4 regions of the Exiguobacterium sp. OS-77 genome follow, and region 3 is predicted to be linked to each of the others. Evidence: riboswitches for the same ligand, from Rfam matches in the RefSeq annotation. Region 3 holds a riboswitch; each other region holds the start of a gene.
What was found. Region 3 has a riboswitch for thiamine pyrophosphate ahead of thiD (bifunctional hydroxymethylpyrimidine kinase/phosphomethylpyrimidine kinase). Riboswitches for the same ligand answer to the same signal wherever they lie in the genome.
Positions count from the first base shown of each region.

Region 1: linked by a shared signal. The riboswitch ahead of tenA (thiaminase II) and the one ahead of thiD (bifunctional hydroxymethylpyrimidine kinase/phosphomethylpyrimidine kinase) in region 3 are both predicted to bind thiamine pyrophosphate.
Region 2: linked by a shared signal. The riboswitch ahead of EXG77_RS10115 (thiamine phosphate synthase) and the one ahead of thiD (bifunctional hydroxymethylpyrimidine kinase/phosphomethylpyrimidine kinase) in region 3 are both predicted to bind thiamine pyrophosphate.
Region 4: linked by a shared signal. The riboswitch ahead of thiT (energy-coupled thiamine transporter ThiT) and the one ahead of thiD (bifunctional hydroxymethylpyrimidine kinase/phosphomethylpyrimidine kinase) in region 3 are both predicted to bind thiamine pyrophosphate.

Region 1 is NZ_DF239008.1:2,194,570-2,202,187, reverse strand. It holds gene EXG77_RS11370 (sodium:alanine symporter family protein) at 1-622, opposite strand, end outside; gene abc-f (ribosomal protection-like ABC-F family protein) at 819-2,615, opposite strand; gene EXG77_RS11355 (DUF1002 domain-containing protein) at 2,895-3,776, opposite strand; TPP riboswitch at 3,970-4,076, shown strand; gene tenA (thiaminase II) at 4,151-4,846, shown strand; gene EXG77_RS11345 (hypothetical protein) at 4,898-5,194, shown strand; gene EXG77_RS11340 (glycoside hydrolase family 3 protein) at 5,225-7,141, opposite strand; gene EXG77_RS11335 (sporulation protein) at 7,350-7,618, opposite strand, start outside.
Region 2 is NZ_DF239008.1:1,947,541-1,955,158, forward strand. It holds gene EXG77_RS10080 (exonuclease SbcCD subunit D) at 1-968, opposite strand, end outside; gene EXG77_RS10085 (hypothetical protein) at 1,371-1,745, shown strand; gene EXG77_RS10090 (hypothetical protein) at 1,865-2,221, opposite strand; gene EXG77_RS10095 (ThiF family adenylyltransferase) at 2,343-3,350, opposite strand; gene EXG77_RS10100 (thiazole synthase) at 3,347-4,111, opposite strand; gene thiS (sulfur carrier protein ThiS) at 4,114-4,314, opposite strand; gene EXG77_RS10110 (FAD-dependent oxidoreductase) at 4,311-5,255, opposite strand; gene EXG77_RS10115 (thiamine phosphate synthase) at 5,252-5,845, opposite strand; TPP riboswitch at 5,928-6,030, opposite strand; gene nagZ (beta-N-acetylhexosaminidase) at 6,087-7,307, opposite strand; gene EXG77_RS10125 (OsmC family protein) at 7,304-7,618, opposite strand, start outside.
Region 3 is NZ_DF239008.1:2,599,122-2,606,739, forward strand. It holds gene EXG77_RS13345 (YitT family protein) at 1-461, shown strand, start outside; gene EXG77_RS13350 (hypothetical protein) at 653-1,291, shown strand; gene EXG77_RS13355 (metalloregulator ArsR/SmtB family transcription factor) at 1,666-2,031, opposite strand; gene EXG77_RS13360 (hypothetical protein) at 2,088-2,531, opposite strand; gene thiE (thiamine phosphate synthase) at 2,543-3,181, opposite strand; gene thiM (hydroxyethylthiazole kinase) at 3,171-3,938, opposite strand; gene thiD (bifunctional hydroxymethylpyrimidine kinase/phosphomethylpyrimidine kinase) at 3,919-4,722, opposite strand; TPP riboswitch at 4,837-4,947, opposite strand; gene EXG77_RS13380 (murein hydrolase activator EnvC) at 5,011-6,288, opposite strand; gene EXG77_RS16640 (M23 family metallopeptidase) at 6,489-7,618, opposite strand, start outside.
Region 4 is NZ_DF239008.1:1,168,826-1,176,443, forward strand. It holds gene rsmB (16S rRNA (cytosine(967)-C(5))-methyltransferase RsmB) at 1-503, shown strand, start outside; gene EXG77_RS05675 (Stp1/IreP family PP2C-type Ser/Thr phosphatase) at 522-1,256, shown strand; gene pknB (Stk1 family PASTA domain-containing Ser/Thr kinase) at 1,259-3,193, shown strand; gene rsgA (ribosome small subunit-dependent GTPase A) at 3,219-4,124, shown strand; gene rpe (ribulose-phosphate 3-epimerase) at 4,127-4,783, shown strand; TPP riboswitch at 4,806-4,915, shown strand; gene thiT (energy-coupled thiamine transporter ThiT) at 4,977-5,537, shown strand; gene EXG77_RS05700 (thiamine diphosphokinase) at 5,539-6,141, shown strand; gene EXG77_RS05705 (amino acid permease) at 6,196-7,599, opposite strand.

The DNA.
Region 1 (7,618 bases), 400 kb from region 3:
CACCAAAGATGACGAGTCCCGTCAAGACGACGAGTGCAGCACCGACGACAGCTGTGTTGATACCGAACGCATTGTCAAAGGCAGCAGCAATCGTATTCGATTGAACGGAGTTGAAGATGAGACCGAACGTCACGGCAATCAAGATTGCAAAGACGATTCCGAGAGCTCGGTTTTTCAAGCCTTTTTCGATGTAGTAGGCAGGACCACCACGGTACGCGTTCGATTTCGTATCGCGCACTTTATAAACTTGAGCAAGTGTACTTTCGATGAGAGCTGTCGCACCACCGAGAAGAGCGACCATCCACATCCAGAAGACGGCACCCGGTCCACCGAGTGTGACGGCAATCGTGACACCGGCAAGGTTACCCGTACCGATCCGTGTCGCAGCACCGATGAAGAATGACTGGAGAGAAGTGATGCTTTCCCCATTATCGTCTGTTGTTTGTTCACTTTTATCGAGCGTGACACGGAACATCTCTTTTAAGTAAGTGAATTGGATGAAGCCAGTTCGGATCGTGAAGTAGATCCCGCCGCCGATCAATACGGCAATTAATACATACGACCATAAAATATTGTTGGCGTAATCGACACTTCCTTGAATGACTTGCTGAATGGCGTTCATGATGATGTATTCCTCCCAAAGAATAATAAAAAGCTATACGCTAAATTATACGAATTTTCTGAAAATAATCAACAACAAAATAAAATAAAATTTTAAAACTTAATAAGGTTAGCTAAAAAATCATATGATGAAATCTTATGAATGAACGAAAAACTGTCACTCTCGGTATCGAGAGTGACAGTCAAGTAAAGCTGGATCATCCATACTGTAGTAACTGTTCGTATAAGTCATCGAGTTGCTGTTGGATGCTTTTAGAAACGGTATCGGTCGATTTTTCACGTTTTGCTAATTTCTGTTCAAGCCGCTCGATCTGCATTTCTAACTCGTATTGTGATAAGCGTTTTGGTTTTTGTAGGGTTACGTGAAGTGGAGACGACGCAGCGAACTCGTTACGCTTCTGTTGGGCATACGTATACGTACCATGATAACGCGTCAGACCATTTTCAAGCCAAAGGATCTGCGGAAAAAGACGATTCAAGAAATAGCGGTCGTGTGAGACGGCAATCAATGTACCAGAAAAATTCTCGAGTGCTTCTTCGAGTGTCTCTCTTGATTCAATATCGAGATGATTCGTCGGCTCGTCGAGAATTAATACATTGATCGACGAATGAACGAGGACGGCGAGTTGCAATCGCACACGTTCGCCTCCGCTCAGTGACAAAATGGACCGAAAGACAGTTGGTCCAAAGAACAGGAACCGGGCTAGGATATGGCGGGCTTCCGCTTCTGGAACGGCAATCCGGTCTCTAAACCAGTCGATTAACCGCGCGTCCTCCTCGAAATGGGCATGCTGGGACAAGTAACCGATCCGATTCGATGGTCCACGCGTGAGTGTGCCTGCGTCTGGTGATAATTCGTCAAGCAGCAGTGAGAGCAACGTCGATTTCCCGCTCCCATTCGTTCCGACGATCGCGATCCGATCCTGTGCCATGATCTCGAACGAGACTTCATCAAAAATGTGACGGGTTCCGTAAGCAAACGAGAGTTCTTCAGCGCGAAAGACGACTTGGCTCGAGTGATCAGTGGAAGAGAAGGAGACATCAGCGGTTTTGGCTTCGAGTTGTGGTCGTTTAATCCGTTCGATCCGCTCGAGTGCCCGTTCCATCGATTTTGCTTTACGGAATAATTTCTCACTCGGTGGAGACGCTTCGTTTGCCCATTGCCGGAGTCGACGAATCGCTTCCTTCATTTTCTTTATTTTTTTCTGTTGCTCTTGATACGCATGGAACTGCTCGAGCAGACGGCGTTCTCTCTCGACGACGAACGCGCTGTAGTTCCCTATATAGGCTGTCAGTTCACCGTCTTCGAGTTCAACGATCGAAGTGACGACGGCGTCTAAGAAGACCCGGTCGTGAGAGACGAGCAGGATGGTTCCTGTGTAGTCCCGTAAGAACTGCTCCAGCCATTCCACGGCAGCTAAATCGAGATGGTTTGTCGGTTCGTCAAGAATAAGCAGATTTGGTTCCATGAGTAACATGCGACCGAGACAAATCTTCGTCTGTTCACCACCGCTCAACTGGTGGAAAGGACGAGTGAGTAACGGACGGAGATGTAATCCGTTCACCATGCGTTCGATCTTCGAGTCGAGCAGATAGCCGTCCTTTTGCTCGAATGCATTCGTCGCTTCCGCATACCGTACGAGTAGTGCATCGAGATCATCTGGTGCTGTCGCCATCATTTGCTCCAACTGTTGCATCCGGGAACGGATCGCAAGAGTCTCTGCAAACGCTGTCCAAAGGACGTCGAGTCCGGTCATCGTTTCACTATATACAGGAAGTTGTTCCAAGTAGCCGATCGTCAAACCGTTCTTTTGATAGATGACACCACCGTCCGGTTGCTCGAGGCGAGCAAGCAAGCGGAGTAATGTCGTCTTACCACTCCCGTTTCGTCCAATCAGACCGACACGGTCGTGTTCGTTTAAGAAGAGGGAAACATCCGCTAAGATCGTCTCGCCTCCGAATTGTTTTGTCAGGTGTTGAATGTCGCAAATCATCATATTCAATTGATCCTTTCGCGCGCATCAAAAAAGGAGAGCGCAAATAGCACTCTCCCTAACGTGTGAAAGATGCGCTTTGCAGTATTTTTCATTCATGAAGTTCTTAAAAAAGGACAGACGGGTGCCTTAGAACGCCATTTCATGAAAAATCGCGCGCAACAGATACAATTGTTCCATCAACCAGTGTTTGCACGCGGCAAAGTCCATCTTTTCACACCACCTTTCGTTTCAGATACATCTAGTTTACTATTTTTTTGTCAGTTACGGAAGTCTGAATTATTTGAACACACCCGCGATTGAACTGAAGAAGTCACTGAGTCCATCAAATAATTTAGCGAAAAATCCTTTCGTTTCTTCTGAAGTTGCGAACGCGTGGATGTCTTGTCCCGCATTTTTCAATCCACTCTCGATTTGTCCCCAGTTGATGTTCGCTTGCTCCATTTGATTGAACAGATTCGTCAGCCGGTCCATTTGTGCGTCAGACAATTGGATATTGTTGTTTTGAATGACTTGGACGATCAGGTTTTCGATTTCGACTTTGGTTTCCGGTTTTTGATTGGCGATCTCAGCCTTGATCTCATTCATCAAGTCAGCCACCTTATCCGTTCCAACGGTTTTCCCGACGTCTGATGTGACTGATAATTCTTGCTGTGCTAGATCCTTGCGTTCGTCACTTAACTTAATCCCGGTTTCAGCGGAAGTTTGATCGTACGCCTTCATGATTCCTGTCAAGGCGGATGTCCCGGTCACCTTGTAAGGGGAAGTAATCGTGATGTCGGCATCTTTGACACCCGCTGTGACGAGAGCGTTGAGATACATATCCTTCGTCACCCATGTGATGTTTTCCGTCGAGACGGAGAGTCCATCTCCTTTTTCCGTCAGTTCGATTTTAGCCGACGAATACATGTTGCCGCCTTTTTGCGACTGTGGGATGTTTTTCCCGAGATATTTTTCCTCGTCAGCAGAAGTTGCGATGATCGGTGTAATCCCTTCCGGTGCATTGAGACGTGAAAGCACCCATGCTTTATCTTTTGCGCCGAGCGACTCCCCGAGTGTGACGATCGTCTTATCGACGACTTGTTCGGCGGATGCGGCTGTTGGGAGTAATAAAGCAGAAGCGATAACGGCTGATGCCATGATTTTTGTTGGTGTATGCATAATGAAATCCTCCAATTGTAAGTAACAGAATGAATTATAGTATCAGGTACTAAATTTAGTGTACGGGAACGATGTCTGTTCGGAATCGGTCTGCAGATGGAGACGATATCCGTCTTCTGACACTCCATAGTATAGCGAAAAGGAGACAACTTGACTTCCGTTTTCAGCATGCTATAGTGAATTTGAATCGAATAATGACCACTAGGGGAGTCGGTAGACCGACTGAGACGAACGAAGACGTTCGGACCCTTTGAACCTGATTAAGTTCGTACTTACGGAGGGAAGTGGCGTCAAGTCTTGTTCTTCTTGCGCCATGCCCGTGTGTTTCGGGGTGGTGTTTTTTCGTTTCATAACTAAACGAGGAGGATGAGATCATGACATTCACACAAGAAATCAAACAAGCGGCACAAGCGTATTGGGATAGTAGTTTTACGCACCCATTCGTACAAGGAATCGGGGAGGGGACGTTACCGCTCTCGAAATTTCGGCATTACGTCATGCAGGATGCCTATTACTTAAAACACTTTGCGAAGATTCAAGCGAAGGCAGCGTCAAAAGCAGACGACTTCGCGACGATTGCGACACTTGCCGAGCATGCTACTTCGACTTACGAGGCAGAGTTGAGCTTACATCAATCATTTTTTGAGCCGCTCGGTATTACGGCAGCAGATCTTGAAGCATTTGAACCGGCACCGACAGCATATGCGTATGTCTCGCACATGCATCATGCGAGTGAAGGAACGCTCGGTGAGACGATTGCTGCCATCTTGCCATGTTACTGGTTGTATTATGAAGTCGGGCAACAATTACTAACGTGTACACCGGAAGAAAAAATCTATCAGCAATGGATCGACACGTATAGCTCGGAATGGTTTGAAAAGGTCGTCTTTGAACAGATTGCACGGCTTGATGCGCTGGCGGAGCAAGCGAGCCCGACGGAACGCGAGCGGATGAAACGTCATTTCGTGACGAGTTGTTACTATGAGTTACTCTTCTGGCACATGGGGTGGACGGAAGAGACATTTGCATCAGTTTACGAAACGATTCCAGCACGAGCGGTATCTTCTTGAATCACTAGATGGTAGAATTAGGAATACCATTTAGTGAGAGTAGGGATTGGAATGGAAATCATCGTGATCGCACTTGTGATCCTCGCGGCATATGCTATGCAACGAATGCTTGGTAAAGTCAAAGTAAGATTTGTAGGACTTATCATCCCAACGTTGATCGTATTATCCGGTATATCCGCATCGACTCGAAACTTCAAGGTAGCGTATAGCATGGGAAGCTATATTTCTGCTGTTCTTGTCATCGTCGTCTATGCACTGCTGACTTATTGGTTATACCGCGTCTACCATCGTGCGAAAGAAGAAGCTGAATATCCGTATCAATCATTAAAAGACCGAGGCATCCTTTAAGGAGCTTCGGTCTTTTGGTGTATCACGTCATCATTTTTTCCAGTTTTTAAAGCCGTCACCGAATTCGAGATGCAGTTGATCGGTAAAGACACCGTTCTTAAAGACCGGCACATCAACCGGTAAAGTGCCTTGCGGTTTGAACGTTCCGAAGATCGCTCTGATACCTGCAGGCAGGTTCGGTCCCGCTGATTTTAGATTGCCTGCTTCGGAGTCTGGACCGTTTGGATCGCCTTTGAAGCCATAGACGAGGACGTGTGCCGGTGCGTCCGGTTGTACGGCGACATCGTATGGGTTACGGAGACTGAGCAGGACGGATGGTGTATCCGTTTGTTTCGCATAGCGGAAGATCGAAGCCGGAATCGCTTGTTCTGGTGCAGTAGGTAGTAGTTTAGCACTCGTGTTGACGTTGGAACCGACGATGATGTAATCTGCTGCATCGAGTTGCGCCCGTAATGTCGGGTTTTGGTCGAGCGGTAGCGTAGTAGCCGAGTAATTCGCTGTCGTCACGTGCCAGTTCCGATTCTTCGGTAGGGAAGCGATCGTTTTTTTCATGCTGTCCGTTTGATCCGCCGCAGGAGCGATCACAAGAACGTTGGCATTCTTTTTCGGTTTGAATGGTAAGGTCCGCTGATCATTTTTCACGAGTGTGACCGCGGCTTCCGTCATCGCACGTTCTTTTGCTTTATGCTCGGGACTACCGACGATTTGGTTCGATTGCGCGATTTTTTCAGCTAGGGATGTCGTGTCAGTCGTACCGTTCCAAATTCCGCGTTCTGCTTTCAGTGTCAGAATCCGCTCAACCGATTGATCGATCCGTTCCTCTGAGAGGCGACCATCTTTGACTGCTGCGATCACATCCTTGAAAATCCGGTCGAGTTTTGTGACATCCTGCTCGGAACGAAGGATCGTCGGCATGAGCGCGATATCGACACCGGCGTCAAACGTCTTTAAGACGGCTTCTGATTCCGTGAAGTTGTCGGCGATCGCCTGCATGTTCAACGCGTCTGTGATGACGATGCCATCGTAACCAAGTTTTTCGCGCAGTACGCCCGTGATGACATCATCCGATAACGTCGCAGGTAAAGGGAAGGTAACATTTGTCGACGTGACAACTTCAGGTTCGATTTGCGGCATCCCGATGTGTCCTGTCATGATCATATCGATGTCTTCAGCAATAGCTCGCTTGAACGGTACGAGCTCGACTTGTTCTAGCTCCTGCAGGGACCGGTCAACGACCGGTAATCCATAGTGGGAATCGGTCGCCGTATCGCCGTGACCCGGGAAGTGTTTGGCGGTCGCCGCGACACCTTCAGACTGAATTCCCTTCATTAGAGCGGAACCGAGTGTGCCGACGAGCGCCGGATCACTCGAGAACGAGCGGACACCAATGACAGGATTTCCAGGATTGCTGTTGACGTCGAGAACCGGACCAAAGTTGACATTGATGCCGAGCGCACGCAGTTCCGAACCGATGATATGACCGGCATCATTGGCATATGTGCTACTGCGGGTCGCACCTAACGCCATGTTGCCAGGTAAGTTCGTCCCTGTTCCGAGCCGAGTAACGATTCCACCTTCTTGGTCGATCGTGACGAAGAGCGGAATATCGTTGCTAGCGTCTTGTTTGACGACTTCTTGCAGATCATGAACGAGTTTCGTCGTCTGTTCGGTTTCGCTGACGTTCTCAGCAAACAAGATGACGCCGCCTAAATCATAGCGATCGATGATGTTCGCGACTTCTGGGGCAAGCGACGTATGATTGCTGCCATTCCACTGCCGGAAGTCCGGCATGATCATCTGCCCGATTTTTTGTTCGAGTGTCATCGTGTCGATTTTGTGACTGATCCGATCGGCTGAAGATCCTGCCTCTGCCATGACAGGTAAACTACTTGAGACGAGTACTGCTGCGAGTCCGGCTGTTAACGTGAACTGTCCGATTTTTTTCATGATGTACGTCCTCCTTTAGTCAAACCGTGACTGGAATTCTTTTCAATACGGACAGTATAGCAAGGTGTTTGTTTTAAAACAATATTTTATTTGTGAACGATTTCAAATTGAAATAAATTTCAAAGGTGTTTTTAGACAAACTGACTTGAATGAAAAAAAGTGACTCCCCCTGAAGAGGAATCACTTTCAAGTAAAGTCGATCGATTGATCAGCTATAGCGTTCGACGATGCTTGTCAGCTGACGTTCGACGAACGATTGATCCTGCAGTTCACTATTGGACAGACGCAGTTTGATCATCGACTCATCTGCACCAGCCATTTCACTGAATAATGAACCGAGACTGTGCGCACGACGGTCGACTTGGACGATTAAATCAATCCCTGAGCTGTCTTGGAGCATGATGATTTCGATCTCATCCAGTTTATGGGCGTAGTGTGTATTGCGAGCTGAATACTCAAGCTCCTGAGCAATCGGTA
Region 2 (7,618 bases), 650 kb from region 3:
CTCTCGCGGACGAATCCGATTCGCTCGAGGTGCAGGATGTTCGGATAGATCTTCTTCAGCTTGCCCATCGGATCCATCAAGGCTTCGCCGTCCGTTAGGTTGATCTTTAAGTAATCGTCCGTGTCTTGTGTCGTGACGAATGCCGGGTCTGTCAGCTCCGCGAGACTTCCAGTCAGTTCCCGCAAGTCACGTTTCGGTGCAAGTGGTTCGAATCGGCGATCGAACGTACCCACTTCGTTCAACGTCAACACATCGACTCCTTTGACATGATGGGCTTCCGAGAATGAATATTTCAAGAGCGATCCGCTGTAGCGAACCGTCTCGGATTGAATTGCAAGCGGATTGTGTAAATGACCGAGTGCCGCATACGTAAACGGTGCAAATTGGCTCGCACTGACCTGTCCTGCTGTTCCAACGGACAATTGCCGCTCCGAATCCGTCTCGAGTCCACCGATTACAAAAGCATGACCGACGAGGACACTCGGTCCATCCGGAATACATCCGGCAAGGATCGTCCGCATCGCGTCATCATGTGTTTTGATCGTTTCGTCCTTGTACACGTACCGAACGGTCGCAGGATCGGCAAATGGCACAGGGTAAAACGACACTCCTTTGATCGTGACCGGAGTAATGACCGGCGTTAATTTTCCGACGAGATGCAGACCGGCCCGTTGGAGTAACGTCGTTCCGAAACTTAACCGTTCGGCCGAATCGTGATTTCCACTGATCGCAACGACCGGGATATCCCGGTCAAGGATCAAGGCAGCGAGCGTCTCATCAAGCAGTTCGACGGCTTCCGTTGGTGGTACAGCGCGGTCGTACAAGTCACCTGCAATGACGATCGCATCCGGTTGTTCACGGTCGACGAGTGTCAAGAAATCAGCCAAAACAGCCCGTTGATTCTCGAGCATTGATTCCCCGTGAACGATTTTGCCGAGATGCCAATCGGCAGTATGTATCCATTTCATCTTCATCACACTCACTTTTTGAATATAGTAGCTTAAGTGTAGCATGCAAGCGGTCGTTCTGCGACGAACATCCGTTTGGAACACAAAAAGAAGGAGTCATCATATTTCTTAGCGACTCAACAATGAATTTGAAGAAATAAAAAGTATACTTTTTGTTATTGAAGAGAAGCACTATGCGTTATCTTTCACCTGAATTTCTTAGGTGATTTATACGATGCTCAAACAAATCTGACGAAATTTTGATGTTTTGAAAAACCTTACTTCCGGTCACTTCCAATATCCAATAAATGTATTTTGTGTTAAGCTAGTGTCGTTATACCTCAAGTAATAATTGAATCATGTCAGGACTCTCGTAAACTTTAATCGTTATGGATCATCCATTGAAATATGAGGAGGTAAAACGTGAAAAAACTTATACTGTTAGCTCTGTTATGTACTTTATTATCTGCCTGTAGCATCAACGAGTCTAAACTCAGTTTGAGTGAGTTACAGACAATACCTAACGATGTACAAATGAAAATTAATCCTGACTCTACTTTGCAATTGATTAACACGAAAGATGATATCGCCTATATTGTCTATAACACAAAGAAAACAATTACTACTGATCTCGAATCAAAAGAAGATACAGTGAAAATAAAATTGGACGAATCTAACGATACTAGTAAGAAAATGAAACAACATGTCTTTAAATTAACATTAGATTCTAAGCATGAAATTATCGATGTCTATTTAAACGGTAAATCTGCTGTATTCGATAACGTAACCGGTTCATGATTTTTGATTTCATAAAAAAATGAACACATATCACCCTCATTTTACTTGTAGATTGAGGGGATATACAAAAAAGCAGAAGGCGAATGCCTCCTGCTTTTTTCACTCTCGTGACGAATGTGTTATTTCGTCCGTTGTTTTCTAAAGCGTTGAACGGAACGAATCACAGAAACCGATCCGCCGATGATCGCACCGACGCCGACTACGATGCCTGTTTTAAATTTTTTGCCCGATTGTTCTGATTTATGCGTTGCTTGATTGTGTTCAAAAAGTTGTTGGAGGGGCGACGACGTCTCGACTTCGAGAATTTTCGATGCATCCTGATGCACGTCTTCTCTACGTTCGACACTACAAGGTGACAGATAGAATGGGTTCAAGTTTGTCCGGTACCGATCCGGATTCCAGTTGGCTTGCTGAACAACTGCTTGGGCGTCTTCCGTCTGTGCTTGATCCTTGATTGGATCGAATTCTTGTTTCATCTGAATCACTCCTCTTCACGTTCAAAACTTGTAGACCGATTTATGTCTGAAGTCTTATTTACCTGTTTTTCAAACATTTAAAACATATATATTTAAAATTAGTTTTACTGTTTTATGAACGTTAGCCGAAATAGGCATGATAGAGCCGTTTCGCTTTGACGAGATCCGCCTCGCCATGAATCAGAACACGTCCATCTCGGAAAGCGACCATCCGATGTTCGTCCGTCGTAAACGCCAGCAAATATGGATTATGGGCGGAAATCGCAGCGACCGGCTGGAGACGTTGTTTCAACTGTTCCAGATCCCGCTGTCCGTCTCCGCGGATTTGAACGGCATCCCGACCGCACAGTGCCGTGAAACGAACCGTTTGATCCGATAAGTAAGGGTAGGACGGATCGATGCCGCACGACGGGCACTCCGTTTGCTTCAGTGACTGGACGTTAATTTGTTGAAACGTATTCGACCAGACATCAAACGCAAGCAAGCGCGTCCGCATGGCGTCCGTTTTTCCGCTCAACCACTTCAACGCTTCCGTCACCTGCAAGGAAGCGACCATCTGTACAGCTGGTCCGATGATTCCCGCTGTATCACACGTCTCCTGATCTCGCGGTAATTGATCGAGCAGACAATGCAGACACGGCGTCTCCCCGGGACGGACGGTAAACGTGATCCCATAACTGCCGACGCATCCACCATAAATCCACGGAATCGAACGCATCGACGCCATGTCGTTCATCAGCAAGCGAATATCGAAATTGTCCGTCGCGTCGATGATCAGATCGATATCATCGAGAAGCCACGTCAGCGCTGCCCGGTCGACGTCTACTACATGCGCTTCGATCGTCACCGTCGAATTAATCGCTTCAAGCCGTGCTTTTGCGGCAATCGCTTTTGGTACGATATGACGCGCATCCTCCTCGGTATAAAGCTGTTGTCGTTGTAGATTACTCCACTCGACATAATCACGGTCGACGATTCGGACGACGCCGACACCGGCGCGAACGAGTTGTTCTGCCGATGCCGTTCCGAGCGCTCCCATGCCGATGATCAGTACCTTTGCTGCAGCTAAGCGTGCTTGTCCCGCTTCCCCGATCGGTTGAAATCGAGTTTGCCGTGAGTAACGGTTCATCGAATCAATCCACTCGTTGGACTACTCGCGACCGCATACTGTTTTTTCTCGATTCGTCCCGCTTCGTATCCGAAGCGCCCTGCTTCGACAGCTAGTCGCATGGCGTGCGCCATCTTGACCGGATCTTTCGCATGGGCGACAGCGGAGTTTAATAAGACACCGTCCGCACCGAGTTCCATCGCATAGGCGACGTCGGTCGGCGAGCCGATCCCGGCGTCGACGATGACCGGGACCGTCGTCTGCTCGATGATGAATCGTAGATGAAGTGGGTTGAGAATGCCTTGCCCGGAACCGATTGGTGATGCAGCCGGCATGATGGCGTGACAACCGAGTTCCTCGAGTCGCCGTGCAAGGACGACATCGTCTGACGTATACGGTAAGACGATGAAGCCTTCTTTGAGTAATTCTTCAGAAGCCCGTAACGTCTCGATCGGATCAGGTAGTAACGTCTTATCGCAACCAATCACTTCGACCTTGACCATGTCACACATACCGGATGCCCGCGCAAGCTTCGCTAACCGAACAGCTTCCTCCGCCGTCTTCGCACCAGCCGTGTTTGGAAGTAGATCGTACTTCGCTAAATCAAGCGACTCCAAGAAATTCGCTTGTTGTTTGTCGAAGATATCGAGCCGACGGACGGCAAATGTCAAAATTTGTGAAGCAGACGCATCGATTGCTTTCTGCTGTACCGTAGCATCCGTATATTTCCCTGTTCCGAGCAATAACCGTGATTCAAATGTCTTTTCTCCAATTTTCAGCATGTTTATCCTCCTCCTACGAAATGAACGATTTCAAATGTGTCATTGTCCCGAACGACTGTCTGACCGTACGCCATGCGATCGATAATTTGTCGATTCTGTTCGACGATGACGAGCTTTTCCCCTAAGCCGAGTTGCGTGAGCATGTCCTCGATCGTTTTAATCTGTTCGATCGTGTGGTCATTGCCGTTAATCGTAATGTTCATCGGACTTCCTCCTTCTGAATCAACCGTAATGTATTTACCAAGACTTCCGCTGTCGCTGGTGCGAGTAATATGCCATGCCGATGATGCCCTGTCGCTAGGAAGATCCGACGGGATGAATCGGTGACTCCGATATATGGCAAGCCGGACACCGTTTGCGGTCGTACACCGGACCAGACTTCTTCGATGACCGCGTCACGAATCGGTGGATACAGTCGTTCTGCTGCTTGAAGCAGTGACATGATCCCAGCGACACTGACGCCGACCGTCTCGTCGTGCGGCAGTTCGGTCGCACCGATCAAAATCCGTCCGTCAGCTTTTGGCACGAGGTAGACGGCTTCATCAAACAGAATCGAGCGTAACGGCTGACCCGCGAGACGGACGGCGAGACACTCCCCTTTGACCCCATATGTCGCGATCGAATTTCCGACTGTATCGAGCAAGGCTTGCGACCCGCGTCCGGCAGCGACCGTCACTGTTCGTCCGGTCCACGTTCCTGCGTTCGATTCGATCCTGATGAAGTCATCGTTCTCTTCGATGCGTGTGACATCTACCTGTTCTTCAATCGATATGCCACGTGCGTGTAAGGCATACATCAATGCAGTCGTCAGTCGTCGTGGATCGATTTGACCGACAGCTGGAAACAGATGCTCGCTTCCTTTACGTTTTAACAAAAACGGTTGTTCCCGGTACCCACAATCGATGCCTGTCTCTCGCTCGAGTCGACGTGCAAGCAACGGATACAGACGACGACTACGTGCGGCAAGTACATGCAATTCCGCCCTCAGCTCGATGTCCGTCGCGAGCATCCCGGCAGCTGCGCGGCTCGTTCCTCGTCCGCATGTTCCACGTTCTAAGACGACGACGGATTCATTCTGACAGGCGAGACCATAAGCAAGCGTCAACCCGATGACTCCACCGCCGATGATGATGTGATTCGTCATACGCGAACCCCCTGATAACGCTTGACGGCGGCGAGTGGATCCGATTGACCGAGAATACCCGATAAGACGGCGATTCCGGTTGCCCCGGTCGCTGCGATTTCAGGCATGCATTCTGGTGTAATCCCACCGATCGCAATGACTGGTTTCGTCGTGAAGGTGACGACTTGCTTTAATGCGTCGATCCCTCGGGGTGGTAGGTCCGGCTTCGACGCTGTCGGATAAATATGACCGTACAGCAGTCGGTCGGCTCCTTCCGCTTCTGCTGCCAGTGCCTCTGCTAGTGAATGGACCGATTTCCCGATGACGAGATTCGGAAAATGACGTCGCACATCGCGGACACGCAAGGAACGGCGCGTCAGCTGCACACCGATGCCGGCGACATGGGCGACGTCGACCCGGTCATGAACCGTTAACTGTTCAGGCGAATAACCATGCCCAAGGAGTGCTTCAATCAGATCAAGTAATTCTGCCGCCGATAAGTTCGGTTCACGTAGATGCAGCTGATCCGTATAGGGTTGAAGTGATTGAAAGGTCTTTATTTCGTCAAGCGGATGAATGGATCCCGTCGAAATCAGATGTAAACGCATCATGTTCTTCCTTTCCATACGAAAAAGGACCACTCCCGATGTTGAAGGGAGTGGTCCGAAAATGCGCTGAAGCGCTAAGGATATCTAGGGTTTCGAGCCACTTCCCTCCGCTAGTACGAACTAGATCAGGTTCAAAGGGTCCGGATACTTCCGTCTCAGTCTGCTGGGAGACTCCCCTAGTGTCTTTTCGTGTTTAATTGGCTTGCCCCATTAGTCTAGCATGAGTCGCTTTGCTTCGCTAGTCCTAGTTGAGCGCTTCCACTTGCTGAATCAGCTCCGATTTCGTCGGTCGCTGTTGCTCTTGGCTGTCGGCATACGTCTGCTTTAGCTTCAGGATGCGCATTACTTTAGCATCGAGCATCTCCGGCGTCAGCGTTTGGTCTTTGACGGCTTGCATCACTTCAGCATGAACTTTTGCGTAAGCACCTGCCTCTGAAAACATCGCCATATCAGCTCCATTGACGAGCGACTGACGTGCCGCTTCTGCGAGACCATATCGTTTCGTGATCGCTCCCATGACGAGATCATCCGTGATGATGACACCGTTGAATCCGAGTTGCTGACGCAAGAGGTCAGTCAAGATCGGCTTTGAGAGCGAGGATGGATTCGTATCGTCATACGCGGGATAGAGAATATGGGCAACCATCACCATCTCGGCGCCCTCTTGAATCGCTTCTTTAAACGGTAACAGTTCCGTCTGCTTCAGTTCTTCCTTTGATGCCGTCACTTTCGGTAGCCCGACATGGGAATCGACACTCGTATTGCCGTGACCGGGAAAATGTTTGACGACCGGAATCGTTCCCGTCTCCTGCATCCCGTGCATCAGGGCCGTACCAAGCGTCGCGACGGTCTTCGGATCAGCACTGAACGCACGGTCGCCGATGATCGGATTGTTCGGATTACTGTTGACGTCTAGGACCGGTGCGAAGTCCATGTTGAAGCCATAAAATCGTGACAAATGTCCGAGCGTACGTCCGACATCTTCCATTTTCGCATCATCTGCTCCTTGCGCCATCCGTTGACTCGTCGGTAGACGTAATCGTTGATCCGGTACCCGGCTGACCCGTCCGCCTTCTTCATCGATCCCAACAAACGCATACGGTTTTTGATTCGTCTCTTGAATCGCACGTGTGAACGTCAAGAGTTGTTCTTCTGACGTGATGTTTCCGCCGAGCAATAAGACCCCGCCAATCGCATGCGTCTGTAACAATTTCCGGTCAGCTGCTGAAAGTTCCGTGCCGGCGACTCCGATATAGAGCAGTTGATCGATTTTTTCTGACGTCGACATCGCTTTTAATTGTTGCTTTAGTTTTGCTTGTTGTCGTTCTTCTTTCGTCGGCTCAGGCTTCGGTTTCTTTTCTTCTGTCGGTTGTTTCGATTCCGGTTGTGATGATTTCGTTGGTTCCGTCGTCTCCTGCGCACACCCTGCAAGCAACAGGCAACCGATCAGTACGACTTTCTTCACAAAGGATCCTCGCTCCGGACACCATTGATCGAATAATAGACGGAAATCTCAGCGTTCAGGGATTGCGAGACCGAACAATATTTATCCTTTGATAACGAGATGGCGCGACGGACCTTATCTTCCGGGAGATCTCCTTCGAGCCGGTAATGAATCGAGATCGACGTAAAACGCCGCGGATGGTCCTCTGCCCGTTCTCCTTCGATATCCATTTCGAAATGGGTGATCGTCAAGCGCATCTTCTCTAAGATCGAAACGATATCAATTCCGGTACAGCCGGCAACGGCATGTAGCAGTAGCTCAGTCGGTCGCGG
Region 3 (7,618 bases):
GAGGGCTTGATATTCTTGGAAAATTTTTCTTCGCTCGTTTTCATAACTGGCCACTTCCTCGCATATTTCTGATGCAAGATCTTGTCATCTACATCCTTGTTTGGTGGGTGTTTGACTTAAAACACGTTATGTACGCGCTCATCATGAGCTTCGTTCGCGCCAAAGCCCTTCAGACGGTTTACAGTTTCTATTCTGCTTCTAAGCAATGTATCATCATTTGTGAGAAAGCAGATGAAATCAATGAAGTCATTACAAAAGAACTCGGTCGTGGTGTCACGATTCTCGATGCACGTGGAGGATATTCCAACCGAACGAAAAAAATGGTCTATGTCGTCGTTCAAAATAATGAAATCGTCCGTTTGCAAGAGATCGTCTCTTCCGTTGAGCCAAATGCATTCGTTACATTCTCAGAAATTCATACGGTTTTCGGAAACTATAAGGAACATTCCTATTCGTTTTAACCAAGCGCAGCCAAGCTGCGCTTTTTCTTCTACATAAAACAGCTTCTCGGATTGCACTAGCTTTCCTGCTTTTTTATTCAGAATACTGACTTCTTACTTTCCTATCCCTATTCAAAAAATAGACAGGCTTCACTTTTCTTGTAATAGTAGTTAAGCTAATGACATGTCTTTTTATTTAAAGGAATGATTGCATGCACTCACTATGGCGTCAGCGTGTTCTGCTGATTCTTTTGATCAGTTTATTTGCCTCTATACCAATCATTTATGCCTTATCTGGTTATCGGACAATTGCGGCGATGACAGCGCAGATGAAGGATCATGATATACCGTTAATTAATCAAGTCGATCAGTTGGTTGAACATAATCGAGATCGAGCAAACGCAGTCCGCGGCCTCTTATTGTACGAAGATAATCGTTATATTGAACAATATTATTTTTCGACTTCGAAAATTCATGACTTACGTAATAGTCTGAATCAATCTTCAACTACTCCAGGAACAATTAAAGATCTTCTTCGTCGCAACAATGTCTGGGAGTCAGAAATCGAACGGGTTTTCGTCGTATATGAACGCCAAAGTCCAGCAGCAGCAAAACGTCTCGCCAGACAATCGACTCAAACGACTCAGACGATCCTTGAAGACTTATCACGTGTAAAAGATGATTTATATCGAACGCTTCAGGCAAAATTACAACAATCGGATGCGTTAATTGCTACATATAAATGGATGTGCCTCGGCCTGTCAATTCTGTCCTTTTTGATGATTAGTGCAACGATTTTTTTCTTCCATCGCTTCGTTCCTGCCATATCAGAGAAATCAGCACAAGAATAAACAAAAAGGAGCTGACTCAAAAGTCAGTCTTTACAAAGATAAGGGTGGCAGATCATCATTCTGCCACCCTTATCTCGTAACAAAAAGAATGACGCTTCACACGCCACTTCTACAGGAACAAGCGCGATTTTGCGCTATCAGAGACGAACAAGACCCGCTTTTCTGCTGGAATGAAGCAAGAAAGCCAGCTTGTGTCTCGCCTGAGGAAAGGGTCTGAAAAGATGAGTTATTCTTTTTTCGAGTCAGCTTCTTCAGATTATAGAGGCGTCATCTTGATTGACAGGACGAGGTCGATGCTTGTCCTAGGAAAACGATCCGAGATGAACAAAAAAAGCGCAGCAATAGCTACGCTTTTCGTTATTCTAAAGAATCATTCACGTACTGCTTTTTCCCTCATGCACATGTTCCATAGCCATATGCACAAGCGATGAGACATGATGATCATCCAGGGAATAATAGACGACTTTGCCTTCTTTTCGGAACTTGACGAGTCCTTGTTTCAACAAAGACCGAAGATGGTGAGACGCCGTCGCAATCGAACAGTCGACAGAGGCTGAGACATCACAAACGCATAGTTCTTCTTCAATCGTCAACGCATAAACGATTCGCAGTCGTGTCGCATCCGAAAGAATCTTAAATAGCTTTCCGATTTCAAGTGTTGGGATCGTATCCACGACTTGTCCGATTTCAGACGCACGTTGTTCGTCAATCGCAATCGTTTCACAACGGGGAATATCCATGTCCGTCACCTCGTTTTTACCTATATTGCACCATGGGAAAACAGAACATTGCAAGTTTAGCGCATGCGCCTACGAATGAGCCAAAATACAAACCATCCTCCAACATAATCTCCGATATCCCAGACGATTCGATTTTGATCGACAGCGCGTACGCCGATATCAATGATTTTCGTACTCTCTAATCGGTTCGAATAGCGCTGTCGTAGCCGAGTCGGAATCGGTAGACGAAGAAGTACCCGGTAATAGATGTCTAAATGAGTATGTCCCCAAATTTCCGTCGCAATCGAGCTCGTTTTAATATACAACGGACGTTTGTAGCGTCTTTCATACTTTTCTTTCAATAAAAGGGCCATCTCATAAGATATACGATTAGGACGCGGAAATAAGACTTTTCCTAGATGGTAGATCCCCTGATTATCGACTCGAATGATTTGTGGTTCTAACCGATATCGAATCCAATAGCCGCGAAAACGGATCGTCTGCCATTTCAATACAATCACCTCTGAACGGATTATACCCTGTTCTGAAGTGATTGATGCCATTCTCGCACAGCATCTGTCATTTGCTGCGCAGCGAGTTGCCGATCTTCTTTAGCGAAAATTTCTGAAATGACGGCGTACCCTTCTAGCGGGATGGGAAGGGTGGAGACATTTGTTGCTGTGATTCCACCAATACCGATTAGAGGTAATCGTACGGCTTCCCGAATCGCCTGAAGCATCGTATGCGACATGGAATCAGCGTCCGCTTTGGATGACGTCGCAAATAGAGATCCCACGCCTAAATAAGAGGCTCCGTCTCGTTCTGCTTCAATCGCTTGTGCAACAGTGGCTACCGACACACCAATTACAGCATCTGGTAAAAGGCGACGTGCTGCGGTTAAAGGAATGTCTTCTTGTCCGATATGCAAACCAGCTCCGACGAGTAACGCGATATCGATCCGGTCATTGATGATCAAAGGAATGTCGTGTCGATCCGTCAGTCTCTTCAACCGAACTGCCTGATCGTAGAATTCCTTTCCTTGTGCGGTTTTTTCTCGTAGTTGCACGATCGTCGCACCACCTAAAACAGCTTCCTCAACGACCGTCTCGATCGCGACGCCAGGATGGTACCGACGATCCGTCACTGCATAGATGGAGTAATCAATTGACACGTTCTGTCACCTCCACCAGTTCTTGCTCCGTCATGAGGCTGATCGCATTGAACAATTCTCGTTTAAAATCACCAAGACCTTGCGCAGAGACTGCTTGTTCTCCTGCTTTTCCCATGACGAATGTTCCGTGAACAGCCGCCTCAAACGCCGTATATCCTGCGCCGAGGAAGCTCGCAATCAAGGAAGCCGTCATACAGCCCGTACCCGTGATGTCTCCTAGACGAGGTGTTCCTACATGTAATTCCATTTCGCGCGTTCCATCCGTGATATAGTCGTTCGGACCTGTCACGACGAGGACAGATTTGTGTTTGCGAGCGAATGCACGAATACTTTCTCGATCCATCATTGCATCTCCCGCAGCATCGACTCCCTTAGTTCGTCCGTCTTCCCCAAGTAACGTCTTGATTTCAGAAGTATTTCCTTTGATGACCGTACACCCGAGATCAATGAGTTCTTTAGAAAAGGCAGTACGTAATGTCGTTGACCCTGCTCCAACTGGATCAAGAACGATCGGGACATTCAAACGTCCCGCTTCACGGGCTGCAAGTCGTTGAGCTGCTTGCATGTCTGCATCGATCGTACCAATGTTTAAGACAAGGGCTTGCGCGAGTCTAACCATCTCTTCTACTTCGCGAATGTCTTCCGCCATGACGGGTGATGCTCCAACAGCGAGTGTGACGTTTGCGCAGTCGTTGATCGTTACCGTGTTCGTCAGATGGTGAATGAGTGGTTTGTGTTCAAGAATGGTCGTAAACATGTGTATCCCTCCAAAGTGAATGAAAATGATGTGTCGGTCCAATACCTTGTCCGAGAGCAAATCCATGACGAATCGCCTCCGTGACATAGCTCTTTGCTTGTCTTACACTATCTGTAAAATCTTCTCCAAGCGCCATCCGCGCCGCAATCGCCGCAGATAAGGTACAACCAGTTCCATGAGTATGTTGATTGTCTAACCGTTCCGATGTGAAGCGGTGTTCTACTTCCCCATCAAACAACAAATCCGTCGCAGCTCCTGAGAGATGTCCACCTTTTAGTAATACTGCCCCTGTCTGTGTAGCTAATTGATGCATCGCCAGTCGCATTTCATCTAGATTGGTGACCGATCGTCCTGTTAAACGCTCCGCTTCCGGTAAATTTGGTGTGACGAGTGTCGCAAGCGGTAAAAGCTCCGAAATCAATGCTTGTTCAGCCTCCGTCCGTAATAAGGCATGTCCCCCTTTAGCGACCATGACGGGATCTAATATGATCGGAACTGTCTGTTTGCGGAGATGTGTAGCAATGAGACGAATCGTCTGCGCATTCGAGACCATTCCGATTTTGATCGCATCGACACGAATGTCTGAAAAAATCGACGTTAACTGGGCATCTACGATTTCTGGAGATAACTCTTCCACCGCTTGAACACCCAACGTATTTTGCGCCGTGACAGCTGTCAGGACGCTCATTCCATAAACGCCTAAAGCTGAAAATGTTTTTAAATCTGCTTGAATCCCAGCTCCACCACCGGAGTCGGATCCCGCAATCGTCAGTACATGTTTCATATTCTTTTCACCTTCCCATCGAGCAATATAAGGGAGTCGTGACCGACAAAAAAGCGTCGACCGCTGTAAAAAAGCAGTCGACGCTATACGAAAGCGTTATACACGCATTCCGGTATCCGTTCGGCTCAACTTTCCTACGCTGGTATTATCCAGTTCAGGTAATAGGGTCGAAAACAGATTGGTTTTCCTCTCAGCCGGATTCCTCCAGCTCCCCTAGTTGCTCAAGTATTCGTTTCGCCTTAACTGTAGCATAGGAAAGAAAAAAAAACGAGCCGAAGCCCGTTTTGATTACAGATATGCCAATGGATTGACTGCATTTAAAGGAGAAGAAGCACTGTATTGATAGCCTCCGACATGTAGTTCGAAATGTAAGTGTGGTCCTGTTGAATTCCCTGTACTACCAAGTGTTCCGACTTGCTGACCTTGAGAGACCGTTTGTCCTGCATGAACAGATAATGAGCTCATATGAGCGTAAACCGTCGTATAGACTTTTCCATCCAAGAAATGTGAAATCATGACGTGGTTTCCGTAAGGTCCACCACCTGATGCTGTAATGACGGTTCCGGCTGCTGCTGCGACGATCGGAGATCCGACGGGACCTTTGAAATCGACGCCATTATGGAATGTATAACCGTTTGCTCCACTAGCTGGTCCGAATCCTTGTGATACCCCACCAGAAGATGGTCGGACAAATTTCCCACCACCTGAAGCGATTGGTGTTGTATCTGAACTTGTTGATTCTGTATTCTTATTGGCTTGTTTTGCTGCTTGAGCACTTGCTTTAGCCGCTTTTTCAGCTGCCGCTTTCTCTGCTGCTGCTTTTTCAGCCGCTGCTTTAGCCGCTGCCTTCGCTGCCGCAATCGCACGTTCTTGCGCTTCGAGAGTCGCTTGCAGTTCTTTTGCGTCTAACAGTTCTGTCGTAAACTTCGTCTTCCCTTTTCGTAATTTTTTGAGTGTAGCACTACGCTCTTTCATTTGAACTTTTAACGCTTTTTTTTGTTCAAGCAATACTTTCTTTTCTTGCATTTGCTCCGCTTTTTTCTCAACAAGTGCTTGTTTTGCTTCTGCTAATTTTTGTTGTGTCGCGATGTAATCTGAAATCATTTTATCATCTTGTTCAGCAATCTTTTTACCCGCCATGACACGGCTGAATAAATCACCTAAATCCTTTGATCCAAAAATGACTTCTTCCCACTTAATCGAGTTTCCATCGTTTTCTTGGAAAACACGTAAACGATCACCGAGTAGTTCTTCCTGCTTCTGTAGCATCTCCTCGTAACGAACGATGTCTGCCTTTAACTCATCGATTCGATTGCTTAACTGTTTAATTTGTTTATTTTTTTCGGAAACTTGGAAAATCTTTTCGTTAATCGCTGCGTCGATTCGATTGATTTGACGTTGTTCTTTTGAAATTTTAGCTTCTTGCTTTTTAATCTCTTTTTCTAATTTACGTTGTTCAGCGGCATTTTCAGCCTTTTTTTCTTTAATCGTTGCTGCCGCGATCGGTTGTGTACCTGTTGTAAGTAATGCCCCTAAAACAATGGTAGAAATTAGTTTTTTTAGCATATATCGTTTTCCTCACTTATGTATTTTCATTTTTTATTATAGTATTCAAGTTTCTCTCATATCTGAAATAGATTATAGCACCCTAATCGTTTCAAAAAAATTTCATTTACATTTCAAGTGAAAACGTTTTTTTGTAATATATATATTTCTTATCAAATATAAAAAAAAGAATCGTTGCATATGCAACGATTCTTAACTGTTTAAAACATAGTCATTGGATTTACTGAGTTAGCTGGACCTGTTGCACTGTAGCTGTATCCACCAACGTGAATTTCGAAGTGCAAGTGTGGACCTGTTGAGTTTCCTGTGCTACCACGTGTACCGATTTGTTGACCTTGGCTGACGCGTTGACCTGCACTAGCGTTCAATGAACTCATATGTGCATAGACTGTCGTATATGTCTTCCCGTTCAATTGGTGAGCAATCATGATGTGATTTCCGTAAGGTCCGCCACCTGATGCTGTAATGACTGTACCAGTTGCAGCTGCCACGATTGGCGTGCCAACTGGACCACCGAAATCAATCCCGTTATGGAACGTATAACCGTTTTCTCCGCCTGCAGAACCATACCCTTGTGTCACAGCACCAGCAGTTGGATGAATGAAGAGTCCGCCTGATGATGGTGACGGTTTAGGTGTCGCAGGAGCTGACGGTGCTGGCGCAGTTGGTGCTGGTGTAGATGGTTTTGGTGCCGATTGTTTAGTCGAACCAGAAGGTTTTGCTGACTGCGCTGCCTTCTCTTGTGCTGCTTGCTGAGCTGCCGCTTCTTTAGCTGCTTGTTGTTCCGCTTCTTTCTGAGCTGCTGCTTGAGCTGCTTCAGCCTCTGCCCGTGCTTTTGCTTCACGTGCCGCTTGAGCTTGACGCTCTTTTTCGATTCGAGCTTCTCGTTCACGCGCTGCTTTTTCAGCTGCAATCGCTTTTTCTTGAGCGATCAAAATTTGCTGGACTTCTTTTGCATCCATCAATTGTGTTTCGAACTTTTCTTTTTTCTTACGTAGTTCTTTTAAGCGTTTGTTCCGCTCTTTTAATTGTGATTCAAGATCCGCTTGTTGACGTTTTAATTCTTTTTTCTCAACGACCAACTGCGCTTTCTTTTCTTTTACTTTTTGTTGCGCATCCGCTAATTGCTTTTGCGTATTTTGGTAATCCGTGATCATTTTATCATCTTGTTTTGAAATGGATTTCCCTGCCATGACACGGCTTACGAGGTCACCAACGTTTTTAGCGCCAAAGATGACTTCTTCCCATTTAATTGAGTTTCCATCATTCTCTTGCATGACACGAAGACGATCACCGAGTAGTTTTTCTTGGCGTTTTAGTTTCGCTTTAT
Region 4 (7,618 bases), 1.4 Mb from region 3:
CACTTGATCTTCATCCACATAAGATTAAATTGATTGAACAGCAAGCGACACGATTAGGTCTTACGACTGTTCAAGCAGAAGCGTTAGATGCTCGTAAAGCAGGAGACCGCTTTGAAGTAGAATCGTTTGATCGGATTCTTGTCGACGCACCTTGTTCAGGACTCGGTGTCATTCGAAGAAAACCAGATATCAAATGGACGAAACGCCCGGAACAACTCGAGCAACTCCCGAAAATTCAACGAGATATTCTGACATCTGTCTTACCACTCGTTAAAAAGGGTGGAACCTTTGTCTATTCGACTTGTACGATTGATCCGACCGAGAACGAGGAGCAGACAGCGTTCATTCTCGATCAAGGGTTCGATTTTGACACATCCTTTGCGGCACGCATGCCAGAATCCGTGCGACATCTGATTGGGGATCGAGCAGAACTCAAGTTGTTACCGACGACAGTCGGAACGGATGGCTTCTATATTGCCGCGTTTAAAAAACGAGAAGATTGACACGAACGGAGGACTGTCATGGAGTTAGCTCACCTTTCGACTACTGGGAAAGTCAGGACTAAAAATGAGGATACGGTATTACTCGTCGGGAACGCTGAACGTGGTCTTGCCGTCGTTGCGGACGGTATGGGAGGTCATGCTGCTGGCGATATCGCAAGTGCAATTGTTCGCGAGGTATTTGAAGCATCCTTTTCACTCATGCCAAATCGTCCGATGGAATTGTCTGAATGGATAGAACAACGTGTAGCCGAGGCAAATGCCCGGATTCTTCAGTTTTCAAAAGAAGAGCAACTTGCCATCGTCGGAACGACCATTGCCTGCGTATGCTGGGTCGAGGAGTTGCTCGTCATCGGTCATGTTGGGGATAGCAGAGTCTATGCCCTTGAAGGTACGGCGTTAAAACAATTGACGGATGATCATTCTTACGTCAACATGTTACGACAAATGGGGGAACTTTCGGATGAGGAAGTCGAAAATCATCCACGTAAGAATGTCATCACACGGTCGGTCGGCTCGAACGAAACAGTCGAAGTCGACATTCAAGTCAGAGATGCTCCAGACTATGACCTCGTCCTCGTCTGTAGTGACGGGTTGACCGATGAAGTGCCAGATGATGTCATCGAACAGATCATCTTACAGGATGAGCCGCTTGATGAGATCGTTGGACGATTGGTGAAAGAAGCGAATGCTCGAGGAGGCGCGGATAACATTACGATTGCCGCCATCCGGTTCAAAGAAAGAAAGAGGGTCTGAATATGCGATACGGAGATCGATTAAATGACCGCTACCGCATAGAACGGCTAGTTGGAAGTGGCGGGATGGCGAATGTCTATCAAGCCTATGATGAGATTTTAAAGCGTCATGTTGCCATTAAGATTTTACGGACTGAATTTTCGCATGACGAACAGTTCATTCGTCGATTCGAACGTGAAGCGCATGCTGCTACCAGCTTGAATCATCCAAACATCGTTGCCGTCTATGATGTAGGCGAAGAAGATGCCATCTATTACATCGTCATGGAGTATATCGATGGTATGACATTAAAAACATTTTGTGAAAATCAAGCATTACCTGTGCCGCAGGCCGTCGATATCATCGCTCAAATTTGTGATGCGATTGATCACGCCCATGCACACCGGATCATCCATCGCGATATCAAACCGCAAAACATGTTGATTCGAGAAGATGGTACCGTCAAAGTAACGGATTTCGGAATCGCTGTGGCGATGTCGAATGCGACGCTGACGCATACGATGTCCGTTCTTGGGTCCGTCCATTACTTTTCACCGGAACAAGCAAAAGGTAAATTTGCGGATGAGAAGTCGGATATCTATTCGCTTGGTGCTGTCTTATACGAACTCGTCACAGGACAAGTCCCGTTCGAAGGTGATTCACCGGTTGCGATCGCTTTAAAGCATCTGCAAGATACACCGCGTCGCCCATCCGTCTTGAATCCGAAAGTGCCGCAAGCACTCGAGAACTGTATCATGCAGGCGCTTGCAAAAGCACCGCATGACCGTCAACAGTCCGTCGCAGCGTTTAAGGCAGATATGGTGACGGCGTTGTCTGACGAACGGGCAAATGAAAGCATCCGTGGCGCAGAAGAGGATGAGATGGAAAAGACAATGGTTTTATCACCTGTCCAAGTGCCAGAAGAATCAAAAGCGGAACTAGAATCACCCGCCGTCGCAACTGTTCAACCGAAAACACCGGAAAAGAAAAAGAAAAAACGCTGGTGGATCATCCTCTTGTTACTCCTTTTACTGGGTGGGGCGGCTACGACGTTCGCGATGTGGCCGGATCCAACGGTCACCGTACCATCTGTCGTCAAGACGGATGGAGACGATGCGGAAACGAAGCTTGAGAAACTTGGATTTGTCGTCGAGACAACGGAACGGAGTAGCGATACGGTCGAAGAAGGCGATGTCATCAGTCAAACGCCTCGTGAAAAAGCACAGGTCAAGAAGGGCTCGACAGTCAATTTGGTCGTTTCTACTGGTAGTGCTCCGGTTGAGGTACCGGATGTGACGGATGAAGCTGAAAAAGAAGCAATTGCAACGCTAAAAGAAGCAGGATTCGCAAAAGTCGAAGTCGAGCGAGAGAAGTCGGATGAGATCGATCGAGGAAATGTGATTCGACAGTCAATTTCTGCTGGAACGGAGGTCATTGCGAAAGAACAAACGATTACGATTACTGTATCTGAGGGGACGTCTTCTTTCGAGTTGAAGGATTTGACGAATTTATCGAGTGATGAAGCAAAAGCTTATCTCGATAAAGTAGGATTAGACGGAACATTCGAACAAGAATTTTCTAGCGATGTCAAACTCGATCAAGTCATCCGTCAGTTCCCGCAAGCTGGCGCACAAGTCGAGCCGAACGACTCCGTGACGGTCTTCATCTCTAAAGGTGAGGAAGAAAAAACAGTGACGGCGACGTTCCCTGAAAAGGTCGTCTATGATGCTGTTAGTGAAGATGAAGAAGAGGCTCCGCCGAAACAAGTCATCCGAATCGAGACGGAAGACGCGAAAGGGAAGCGGACCGTCATCGAGGAATCAATTGATCAAGATGAGACATTCGACGTGCCATTAACGATTGATCCGGGTGAAGAAGGCAAAATTACGATCTATAAAGACGATACGGTGTATCGTTCAAAAACCATCACGTACAATCAAGCAAAAGACGCACAATGAATGTGATAAAAAAGGAGTGCATAGGATGACGGAACAACGCATCGAAGAGAATCGAGAAGGAACGATCATACGCCTGCAGGGCGGCTTTTATGATGTCATGACACCAGAAGGAGAAGTTCGTTCACGAGCAAGAGGAAATTTCCGAAAACGCGGCATCAGTCCAGTCGTCGGAGATGAAGTCGTGCTTCATATCGAAAGTGAGACCGGGTACATTCTCGAAGTGAAGGAGCGGGACAACTTTTTAGTACGCCCGCCTGTCGCGAATATCGATCAAGCGTTGCTTGTCGTCTCGGCGGCAGAACCTGATTTTTCAGCGCATCTACTCGACCGATTTCTCGTCTTGATCGAAGCGAAGGAAATCCAACCCGTCATCCTGTTAACGAAGATGGATTTACTTGACGAAGTCAAAGGACCGGCTGTCCGAGAGGCGATTGCCGCTTACCGGAAGATTGGGTATACGGTCATCGAGACATCAAGTGAGACGTTGACGGGTGTTGAGCAAGTCCGTCCGTTACTTGCTGGAAAAACGAGCGTTCTCGCCGGACAATCCGGTGTCGGGAAAAGTTCATTGCTCAATGCACTGGAGCCCTCTCTTGATTTAGAAACAAGTGCGATCTCGAAATCACTCGGACGCGGACGTCATACGACGCGCCACGTCACATTAATGCCGCTTGCCGAAGGATTGATTGCCGATACGCCAGGTTTCTCGAACCTCGATTTTCCGTATGATATGGAAATCGAGGATGTACGGTGGAGTTTTCCTGAATTCGTCGCTGTACAAGATGATTGTAAATACCGAGGTTGCTTGCATTTGAATGAACCCGGTTGTGCCGTCAAGGAAGCCGTCGAAGCCCAAGAAATCATGTCCTCTCGTTATGAGAACTATGGTATGTTTATAGACGAAATCAAGAATCGAGCCCGGAGGTATTGAAGATGATTAAAATTGCACCATCGATCTTATCAGCAGATTTTGCGAATCTTGAGCGTGATGTCAAAGCAGTCGAAGCAGCAGGCGCGGACTATATCCATTTTGATGTCATGGACGGTCAGTTCGTACCGAACATCTCATTTGGATTACCTGTGCTTAGCAGCTTACGTCAAAAGACGGATATGATTCTCGATGTCCATTTGATGATTGACCAGCCAGAACGTTTCGTTGAAGATTTCGTCAAGGCAGGGGCTGACATCGTGACGTTCCACGTCGAAGCGACGAATCATGTCCATCGTGTCTTGCAACAAATCAAAGCAGCGGGCGCAAAGGCAGGAGTCGTCTTGAATCCCCATACGCCATTATCAACGATTGAACACGTCCTTGAGGATGTCGATATGGTTTTATTGATGACGGTCAATCCGGGCTTCGGTGGACAAGCCTTCATCGAGCGTGTCATGCCGAAACTCGCAGCACTTGCGCAAATGAAAGCAGATCGTGGTCTGACATTTGAAATCGAGATTGACGGTGGCGTCAATCCGGAAACGGCAAAGCTTTGCATCGATAACGGTGCGAACGTTCTCGTCGCAGGATCAGCAATCTACAATGCACCAGATTATGCGGAAGCGATCACTAGCATTCGTCAAGGGGCTGCCGTATAATAAGAACGAGAAAACGAAATATGATGACCGCAAGGGGTGTCGCTTGAAAAGCGGCTGAGAGGAGTCTTTTAGACTTTAACCCTTCGAACCTGTTCCGTTCAAACGGACGTAGGGATGTGGCGCACGCAGGCAGTACGGCGTTCGTCGTACTGCCTTTTTGCGTCCTCTCGTACAATGAAGGAGGAATAATAACATGAAACGGTTACAAATGATGATGGAAATTGCCATCTTTGCCAGTCTCGGAGTCGTCTTTGATTTACTGATTCCATTCAAAATGCCACAAGGAGGCTCAATCAGCTTAGCGATGTTACCGATCTTCGTCATGGCATTTCGCCACGGTGTCGTTGGAGGGGTCGTTACGGGAGCGCTTGTCGGTACGATTCAATTGATGTTCGCTCCACAAGTCTTGACGATCGTTCAACCGATGCTTGACTATACGATTGCGTATGGTGTCGTCGGATTAAGTGGTCTGTTCGCGCGTCAAGTCAGACTAGCCGCGCGCAATGGACAAAAGAAAAGCTTGATGGCGTTCGTTCTCCTGGCGACGTTATTAGGCGCAGGACTCCGTTATATCTGTCATGTCATCAGTGGAATCGTCTTTTTTGCCGAGTATGCCGAAGGTCCAGTCGTACCGTATTCATTGATTTATAACGCGACATACATGGTACCGTCTTACGTTCTTTGTGGTGTCGTTGCGGGTCTTTTATTCACGACTGCGCCACGCTTACTACGTTATTCGGCACGAGGCGTCTGAGATGCGGGCGATTCTCGTCTGTGCCGGTCCGCGAGAAGAAGCGCCGGATTTACGGACGTTTTGTCAGCCAGGTGATTTTATCGTCGGTGTTGACGGTGGTGTTCAGACGATTGAATCGTTTGGGCTGACATGCGACCTGACGATTGGTGATTTTGATTCGCTTGGTTATGTACCAGAAGGGGCAATCGTTCATCCGGCCGAGAAAGATGAAACGGATCTCGAACTGGCACTTCGTACAGTCTCAGAGAAGAAACAGTTTGAGGATACCTTCATTATCGGGGCGACAGGTGGGCGGCTCGACATGACCGTCCAAAATGTATATTTATTGAAGCGATACCCAGAGGCACGACTCGTGACGAAACGAGAAGAGGTACGATACTTGGCTGAGGGAACGTATGCAGTCGAAGCAGGGAGCTATTATTATCTTTCGTTCATTCCACTCGTACCATCGACTTTAAGCTTATCCGGAGTCAAATATCCACTTGATGCACATCCAGTACCGGTCGGAGGTTCCTTGACCGTCAGTAATGAATGGTGTGCGTCAGAAGCGAAGGTAGAGCTCCATCAAGGAGAACTATTGATGATGCGGACGCTTAAGGAATAGCGCAATCATAGGAAAGAGGCCGTGGATGACTCCGCGACCTCTTTTTGTGTGAAATTATTCTTCGAGTTGAGAAGGGGCGACACGGATGTCGCTTTGAGCGGATAGATGTTTTCCTTTGACGAAGAGATGATAACTTCCCCACATGACAAGGAAGAAAGGAACACCAATGTATAGAGCGATTCGTTGATCCGCTTGAAACGCAAGACTGACGAGGACGACGACGTTAAGTGTCAACGAAATCAGTGGTAACACCGGATAGAGTGGTGTCTTGAATTTCAGTTCGGATACATCGTGTCCGTTTCGGACGAACTGACGACGAAATGCAAGCTGAGAAGCAGAGATCGAAATCCAGCCGACTTGAGCCCCGAGTCCGGCTAAGGACAAGAGCCAAATGAAGACGGTATCTTCTGCGAAAAATGCGGTCAGAAGCGATAACATCGCGAACATCATCGTAAAGAGTAAAGCACGCATTGGCACACCACGTGCATTGACGTAAGATAATTTCTTTGAAATCATCCCTTCTTGCGCCATTGCCCATAACATCCGAGTCGCCGCATATAATCCGGAGTTTCCGACGGATAATAGTGCCGTCAAGACGACGATATTCATCAAATCAGCAGCGTACGGAATGCCGATCGCATCAAAGACCATGATGAACGGACTGCTGACTCCGCCAGCCGTCTCATACGGAATTAATGCACCAACGATCGTAATCGATAAGACGAAGAAGATGAACGTCCGCCAGACTGTATTGCGGATCGCTTTTGGAATCGATTTTTCTGGCGTGTCGGACTCCCCAGCCGCAACACCGATCAATTCCGTTCCTTGGAAGGCGAAGTTGACGGCGATCATCGTCGTCAAGACACCAAGAATCCCGTTTGGAAACCAACCGCTTGCCGTAAAGTTAGCGAATAACGATGTTGGGCGATCTGCTTCCATCGGTAACCAGCCGAACCAAGCAGCGCCACCTAAAATGATGAAGAATAGGATCGCGAGGACCTTCAAACTCGAGAACCAGAATTCAGCTTCACCGAATGCTTTGGCGGAGACGGCATTCAGACCGAACAGCAAGACCGTAAAGGCGGTACACCAGACGACGACGGGTACATTCGGAAACCAGCGGTCCATTAAACTGCCGGCAGCTGTGATTTCGAGTGCCACCGTCACGGCCCAGCCGAGCCAATAAATCCAACCGACGGCAAAGCCGATCCCTGGTCCGATGAAGCGGGTCGTATAGGTCTGAAATGACCCCGAGACCGGCAGATAGACCGCTAATTCCCCTAGACATAACATTGTCAGATACATGATGGTCCCACCCACGATGTAACTGAGGACCGCCCCGAGAGGTCCTGCTTGTGAAATCGTTAATCCTGACCCTAAAAATAAGCCTGTTCCGATGATTCCGCCAAGTGAAATCATGAACAGATGTCGACTCGTCATCTCTCGTTTGAGTTGCATGATGACTTCCCCCAATTCT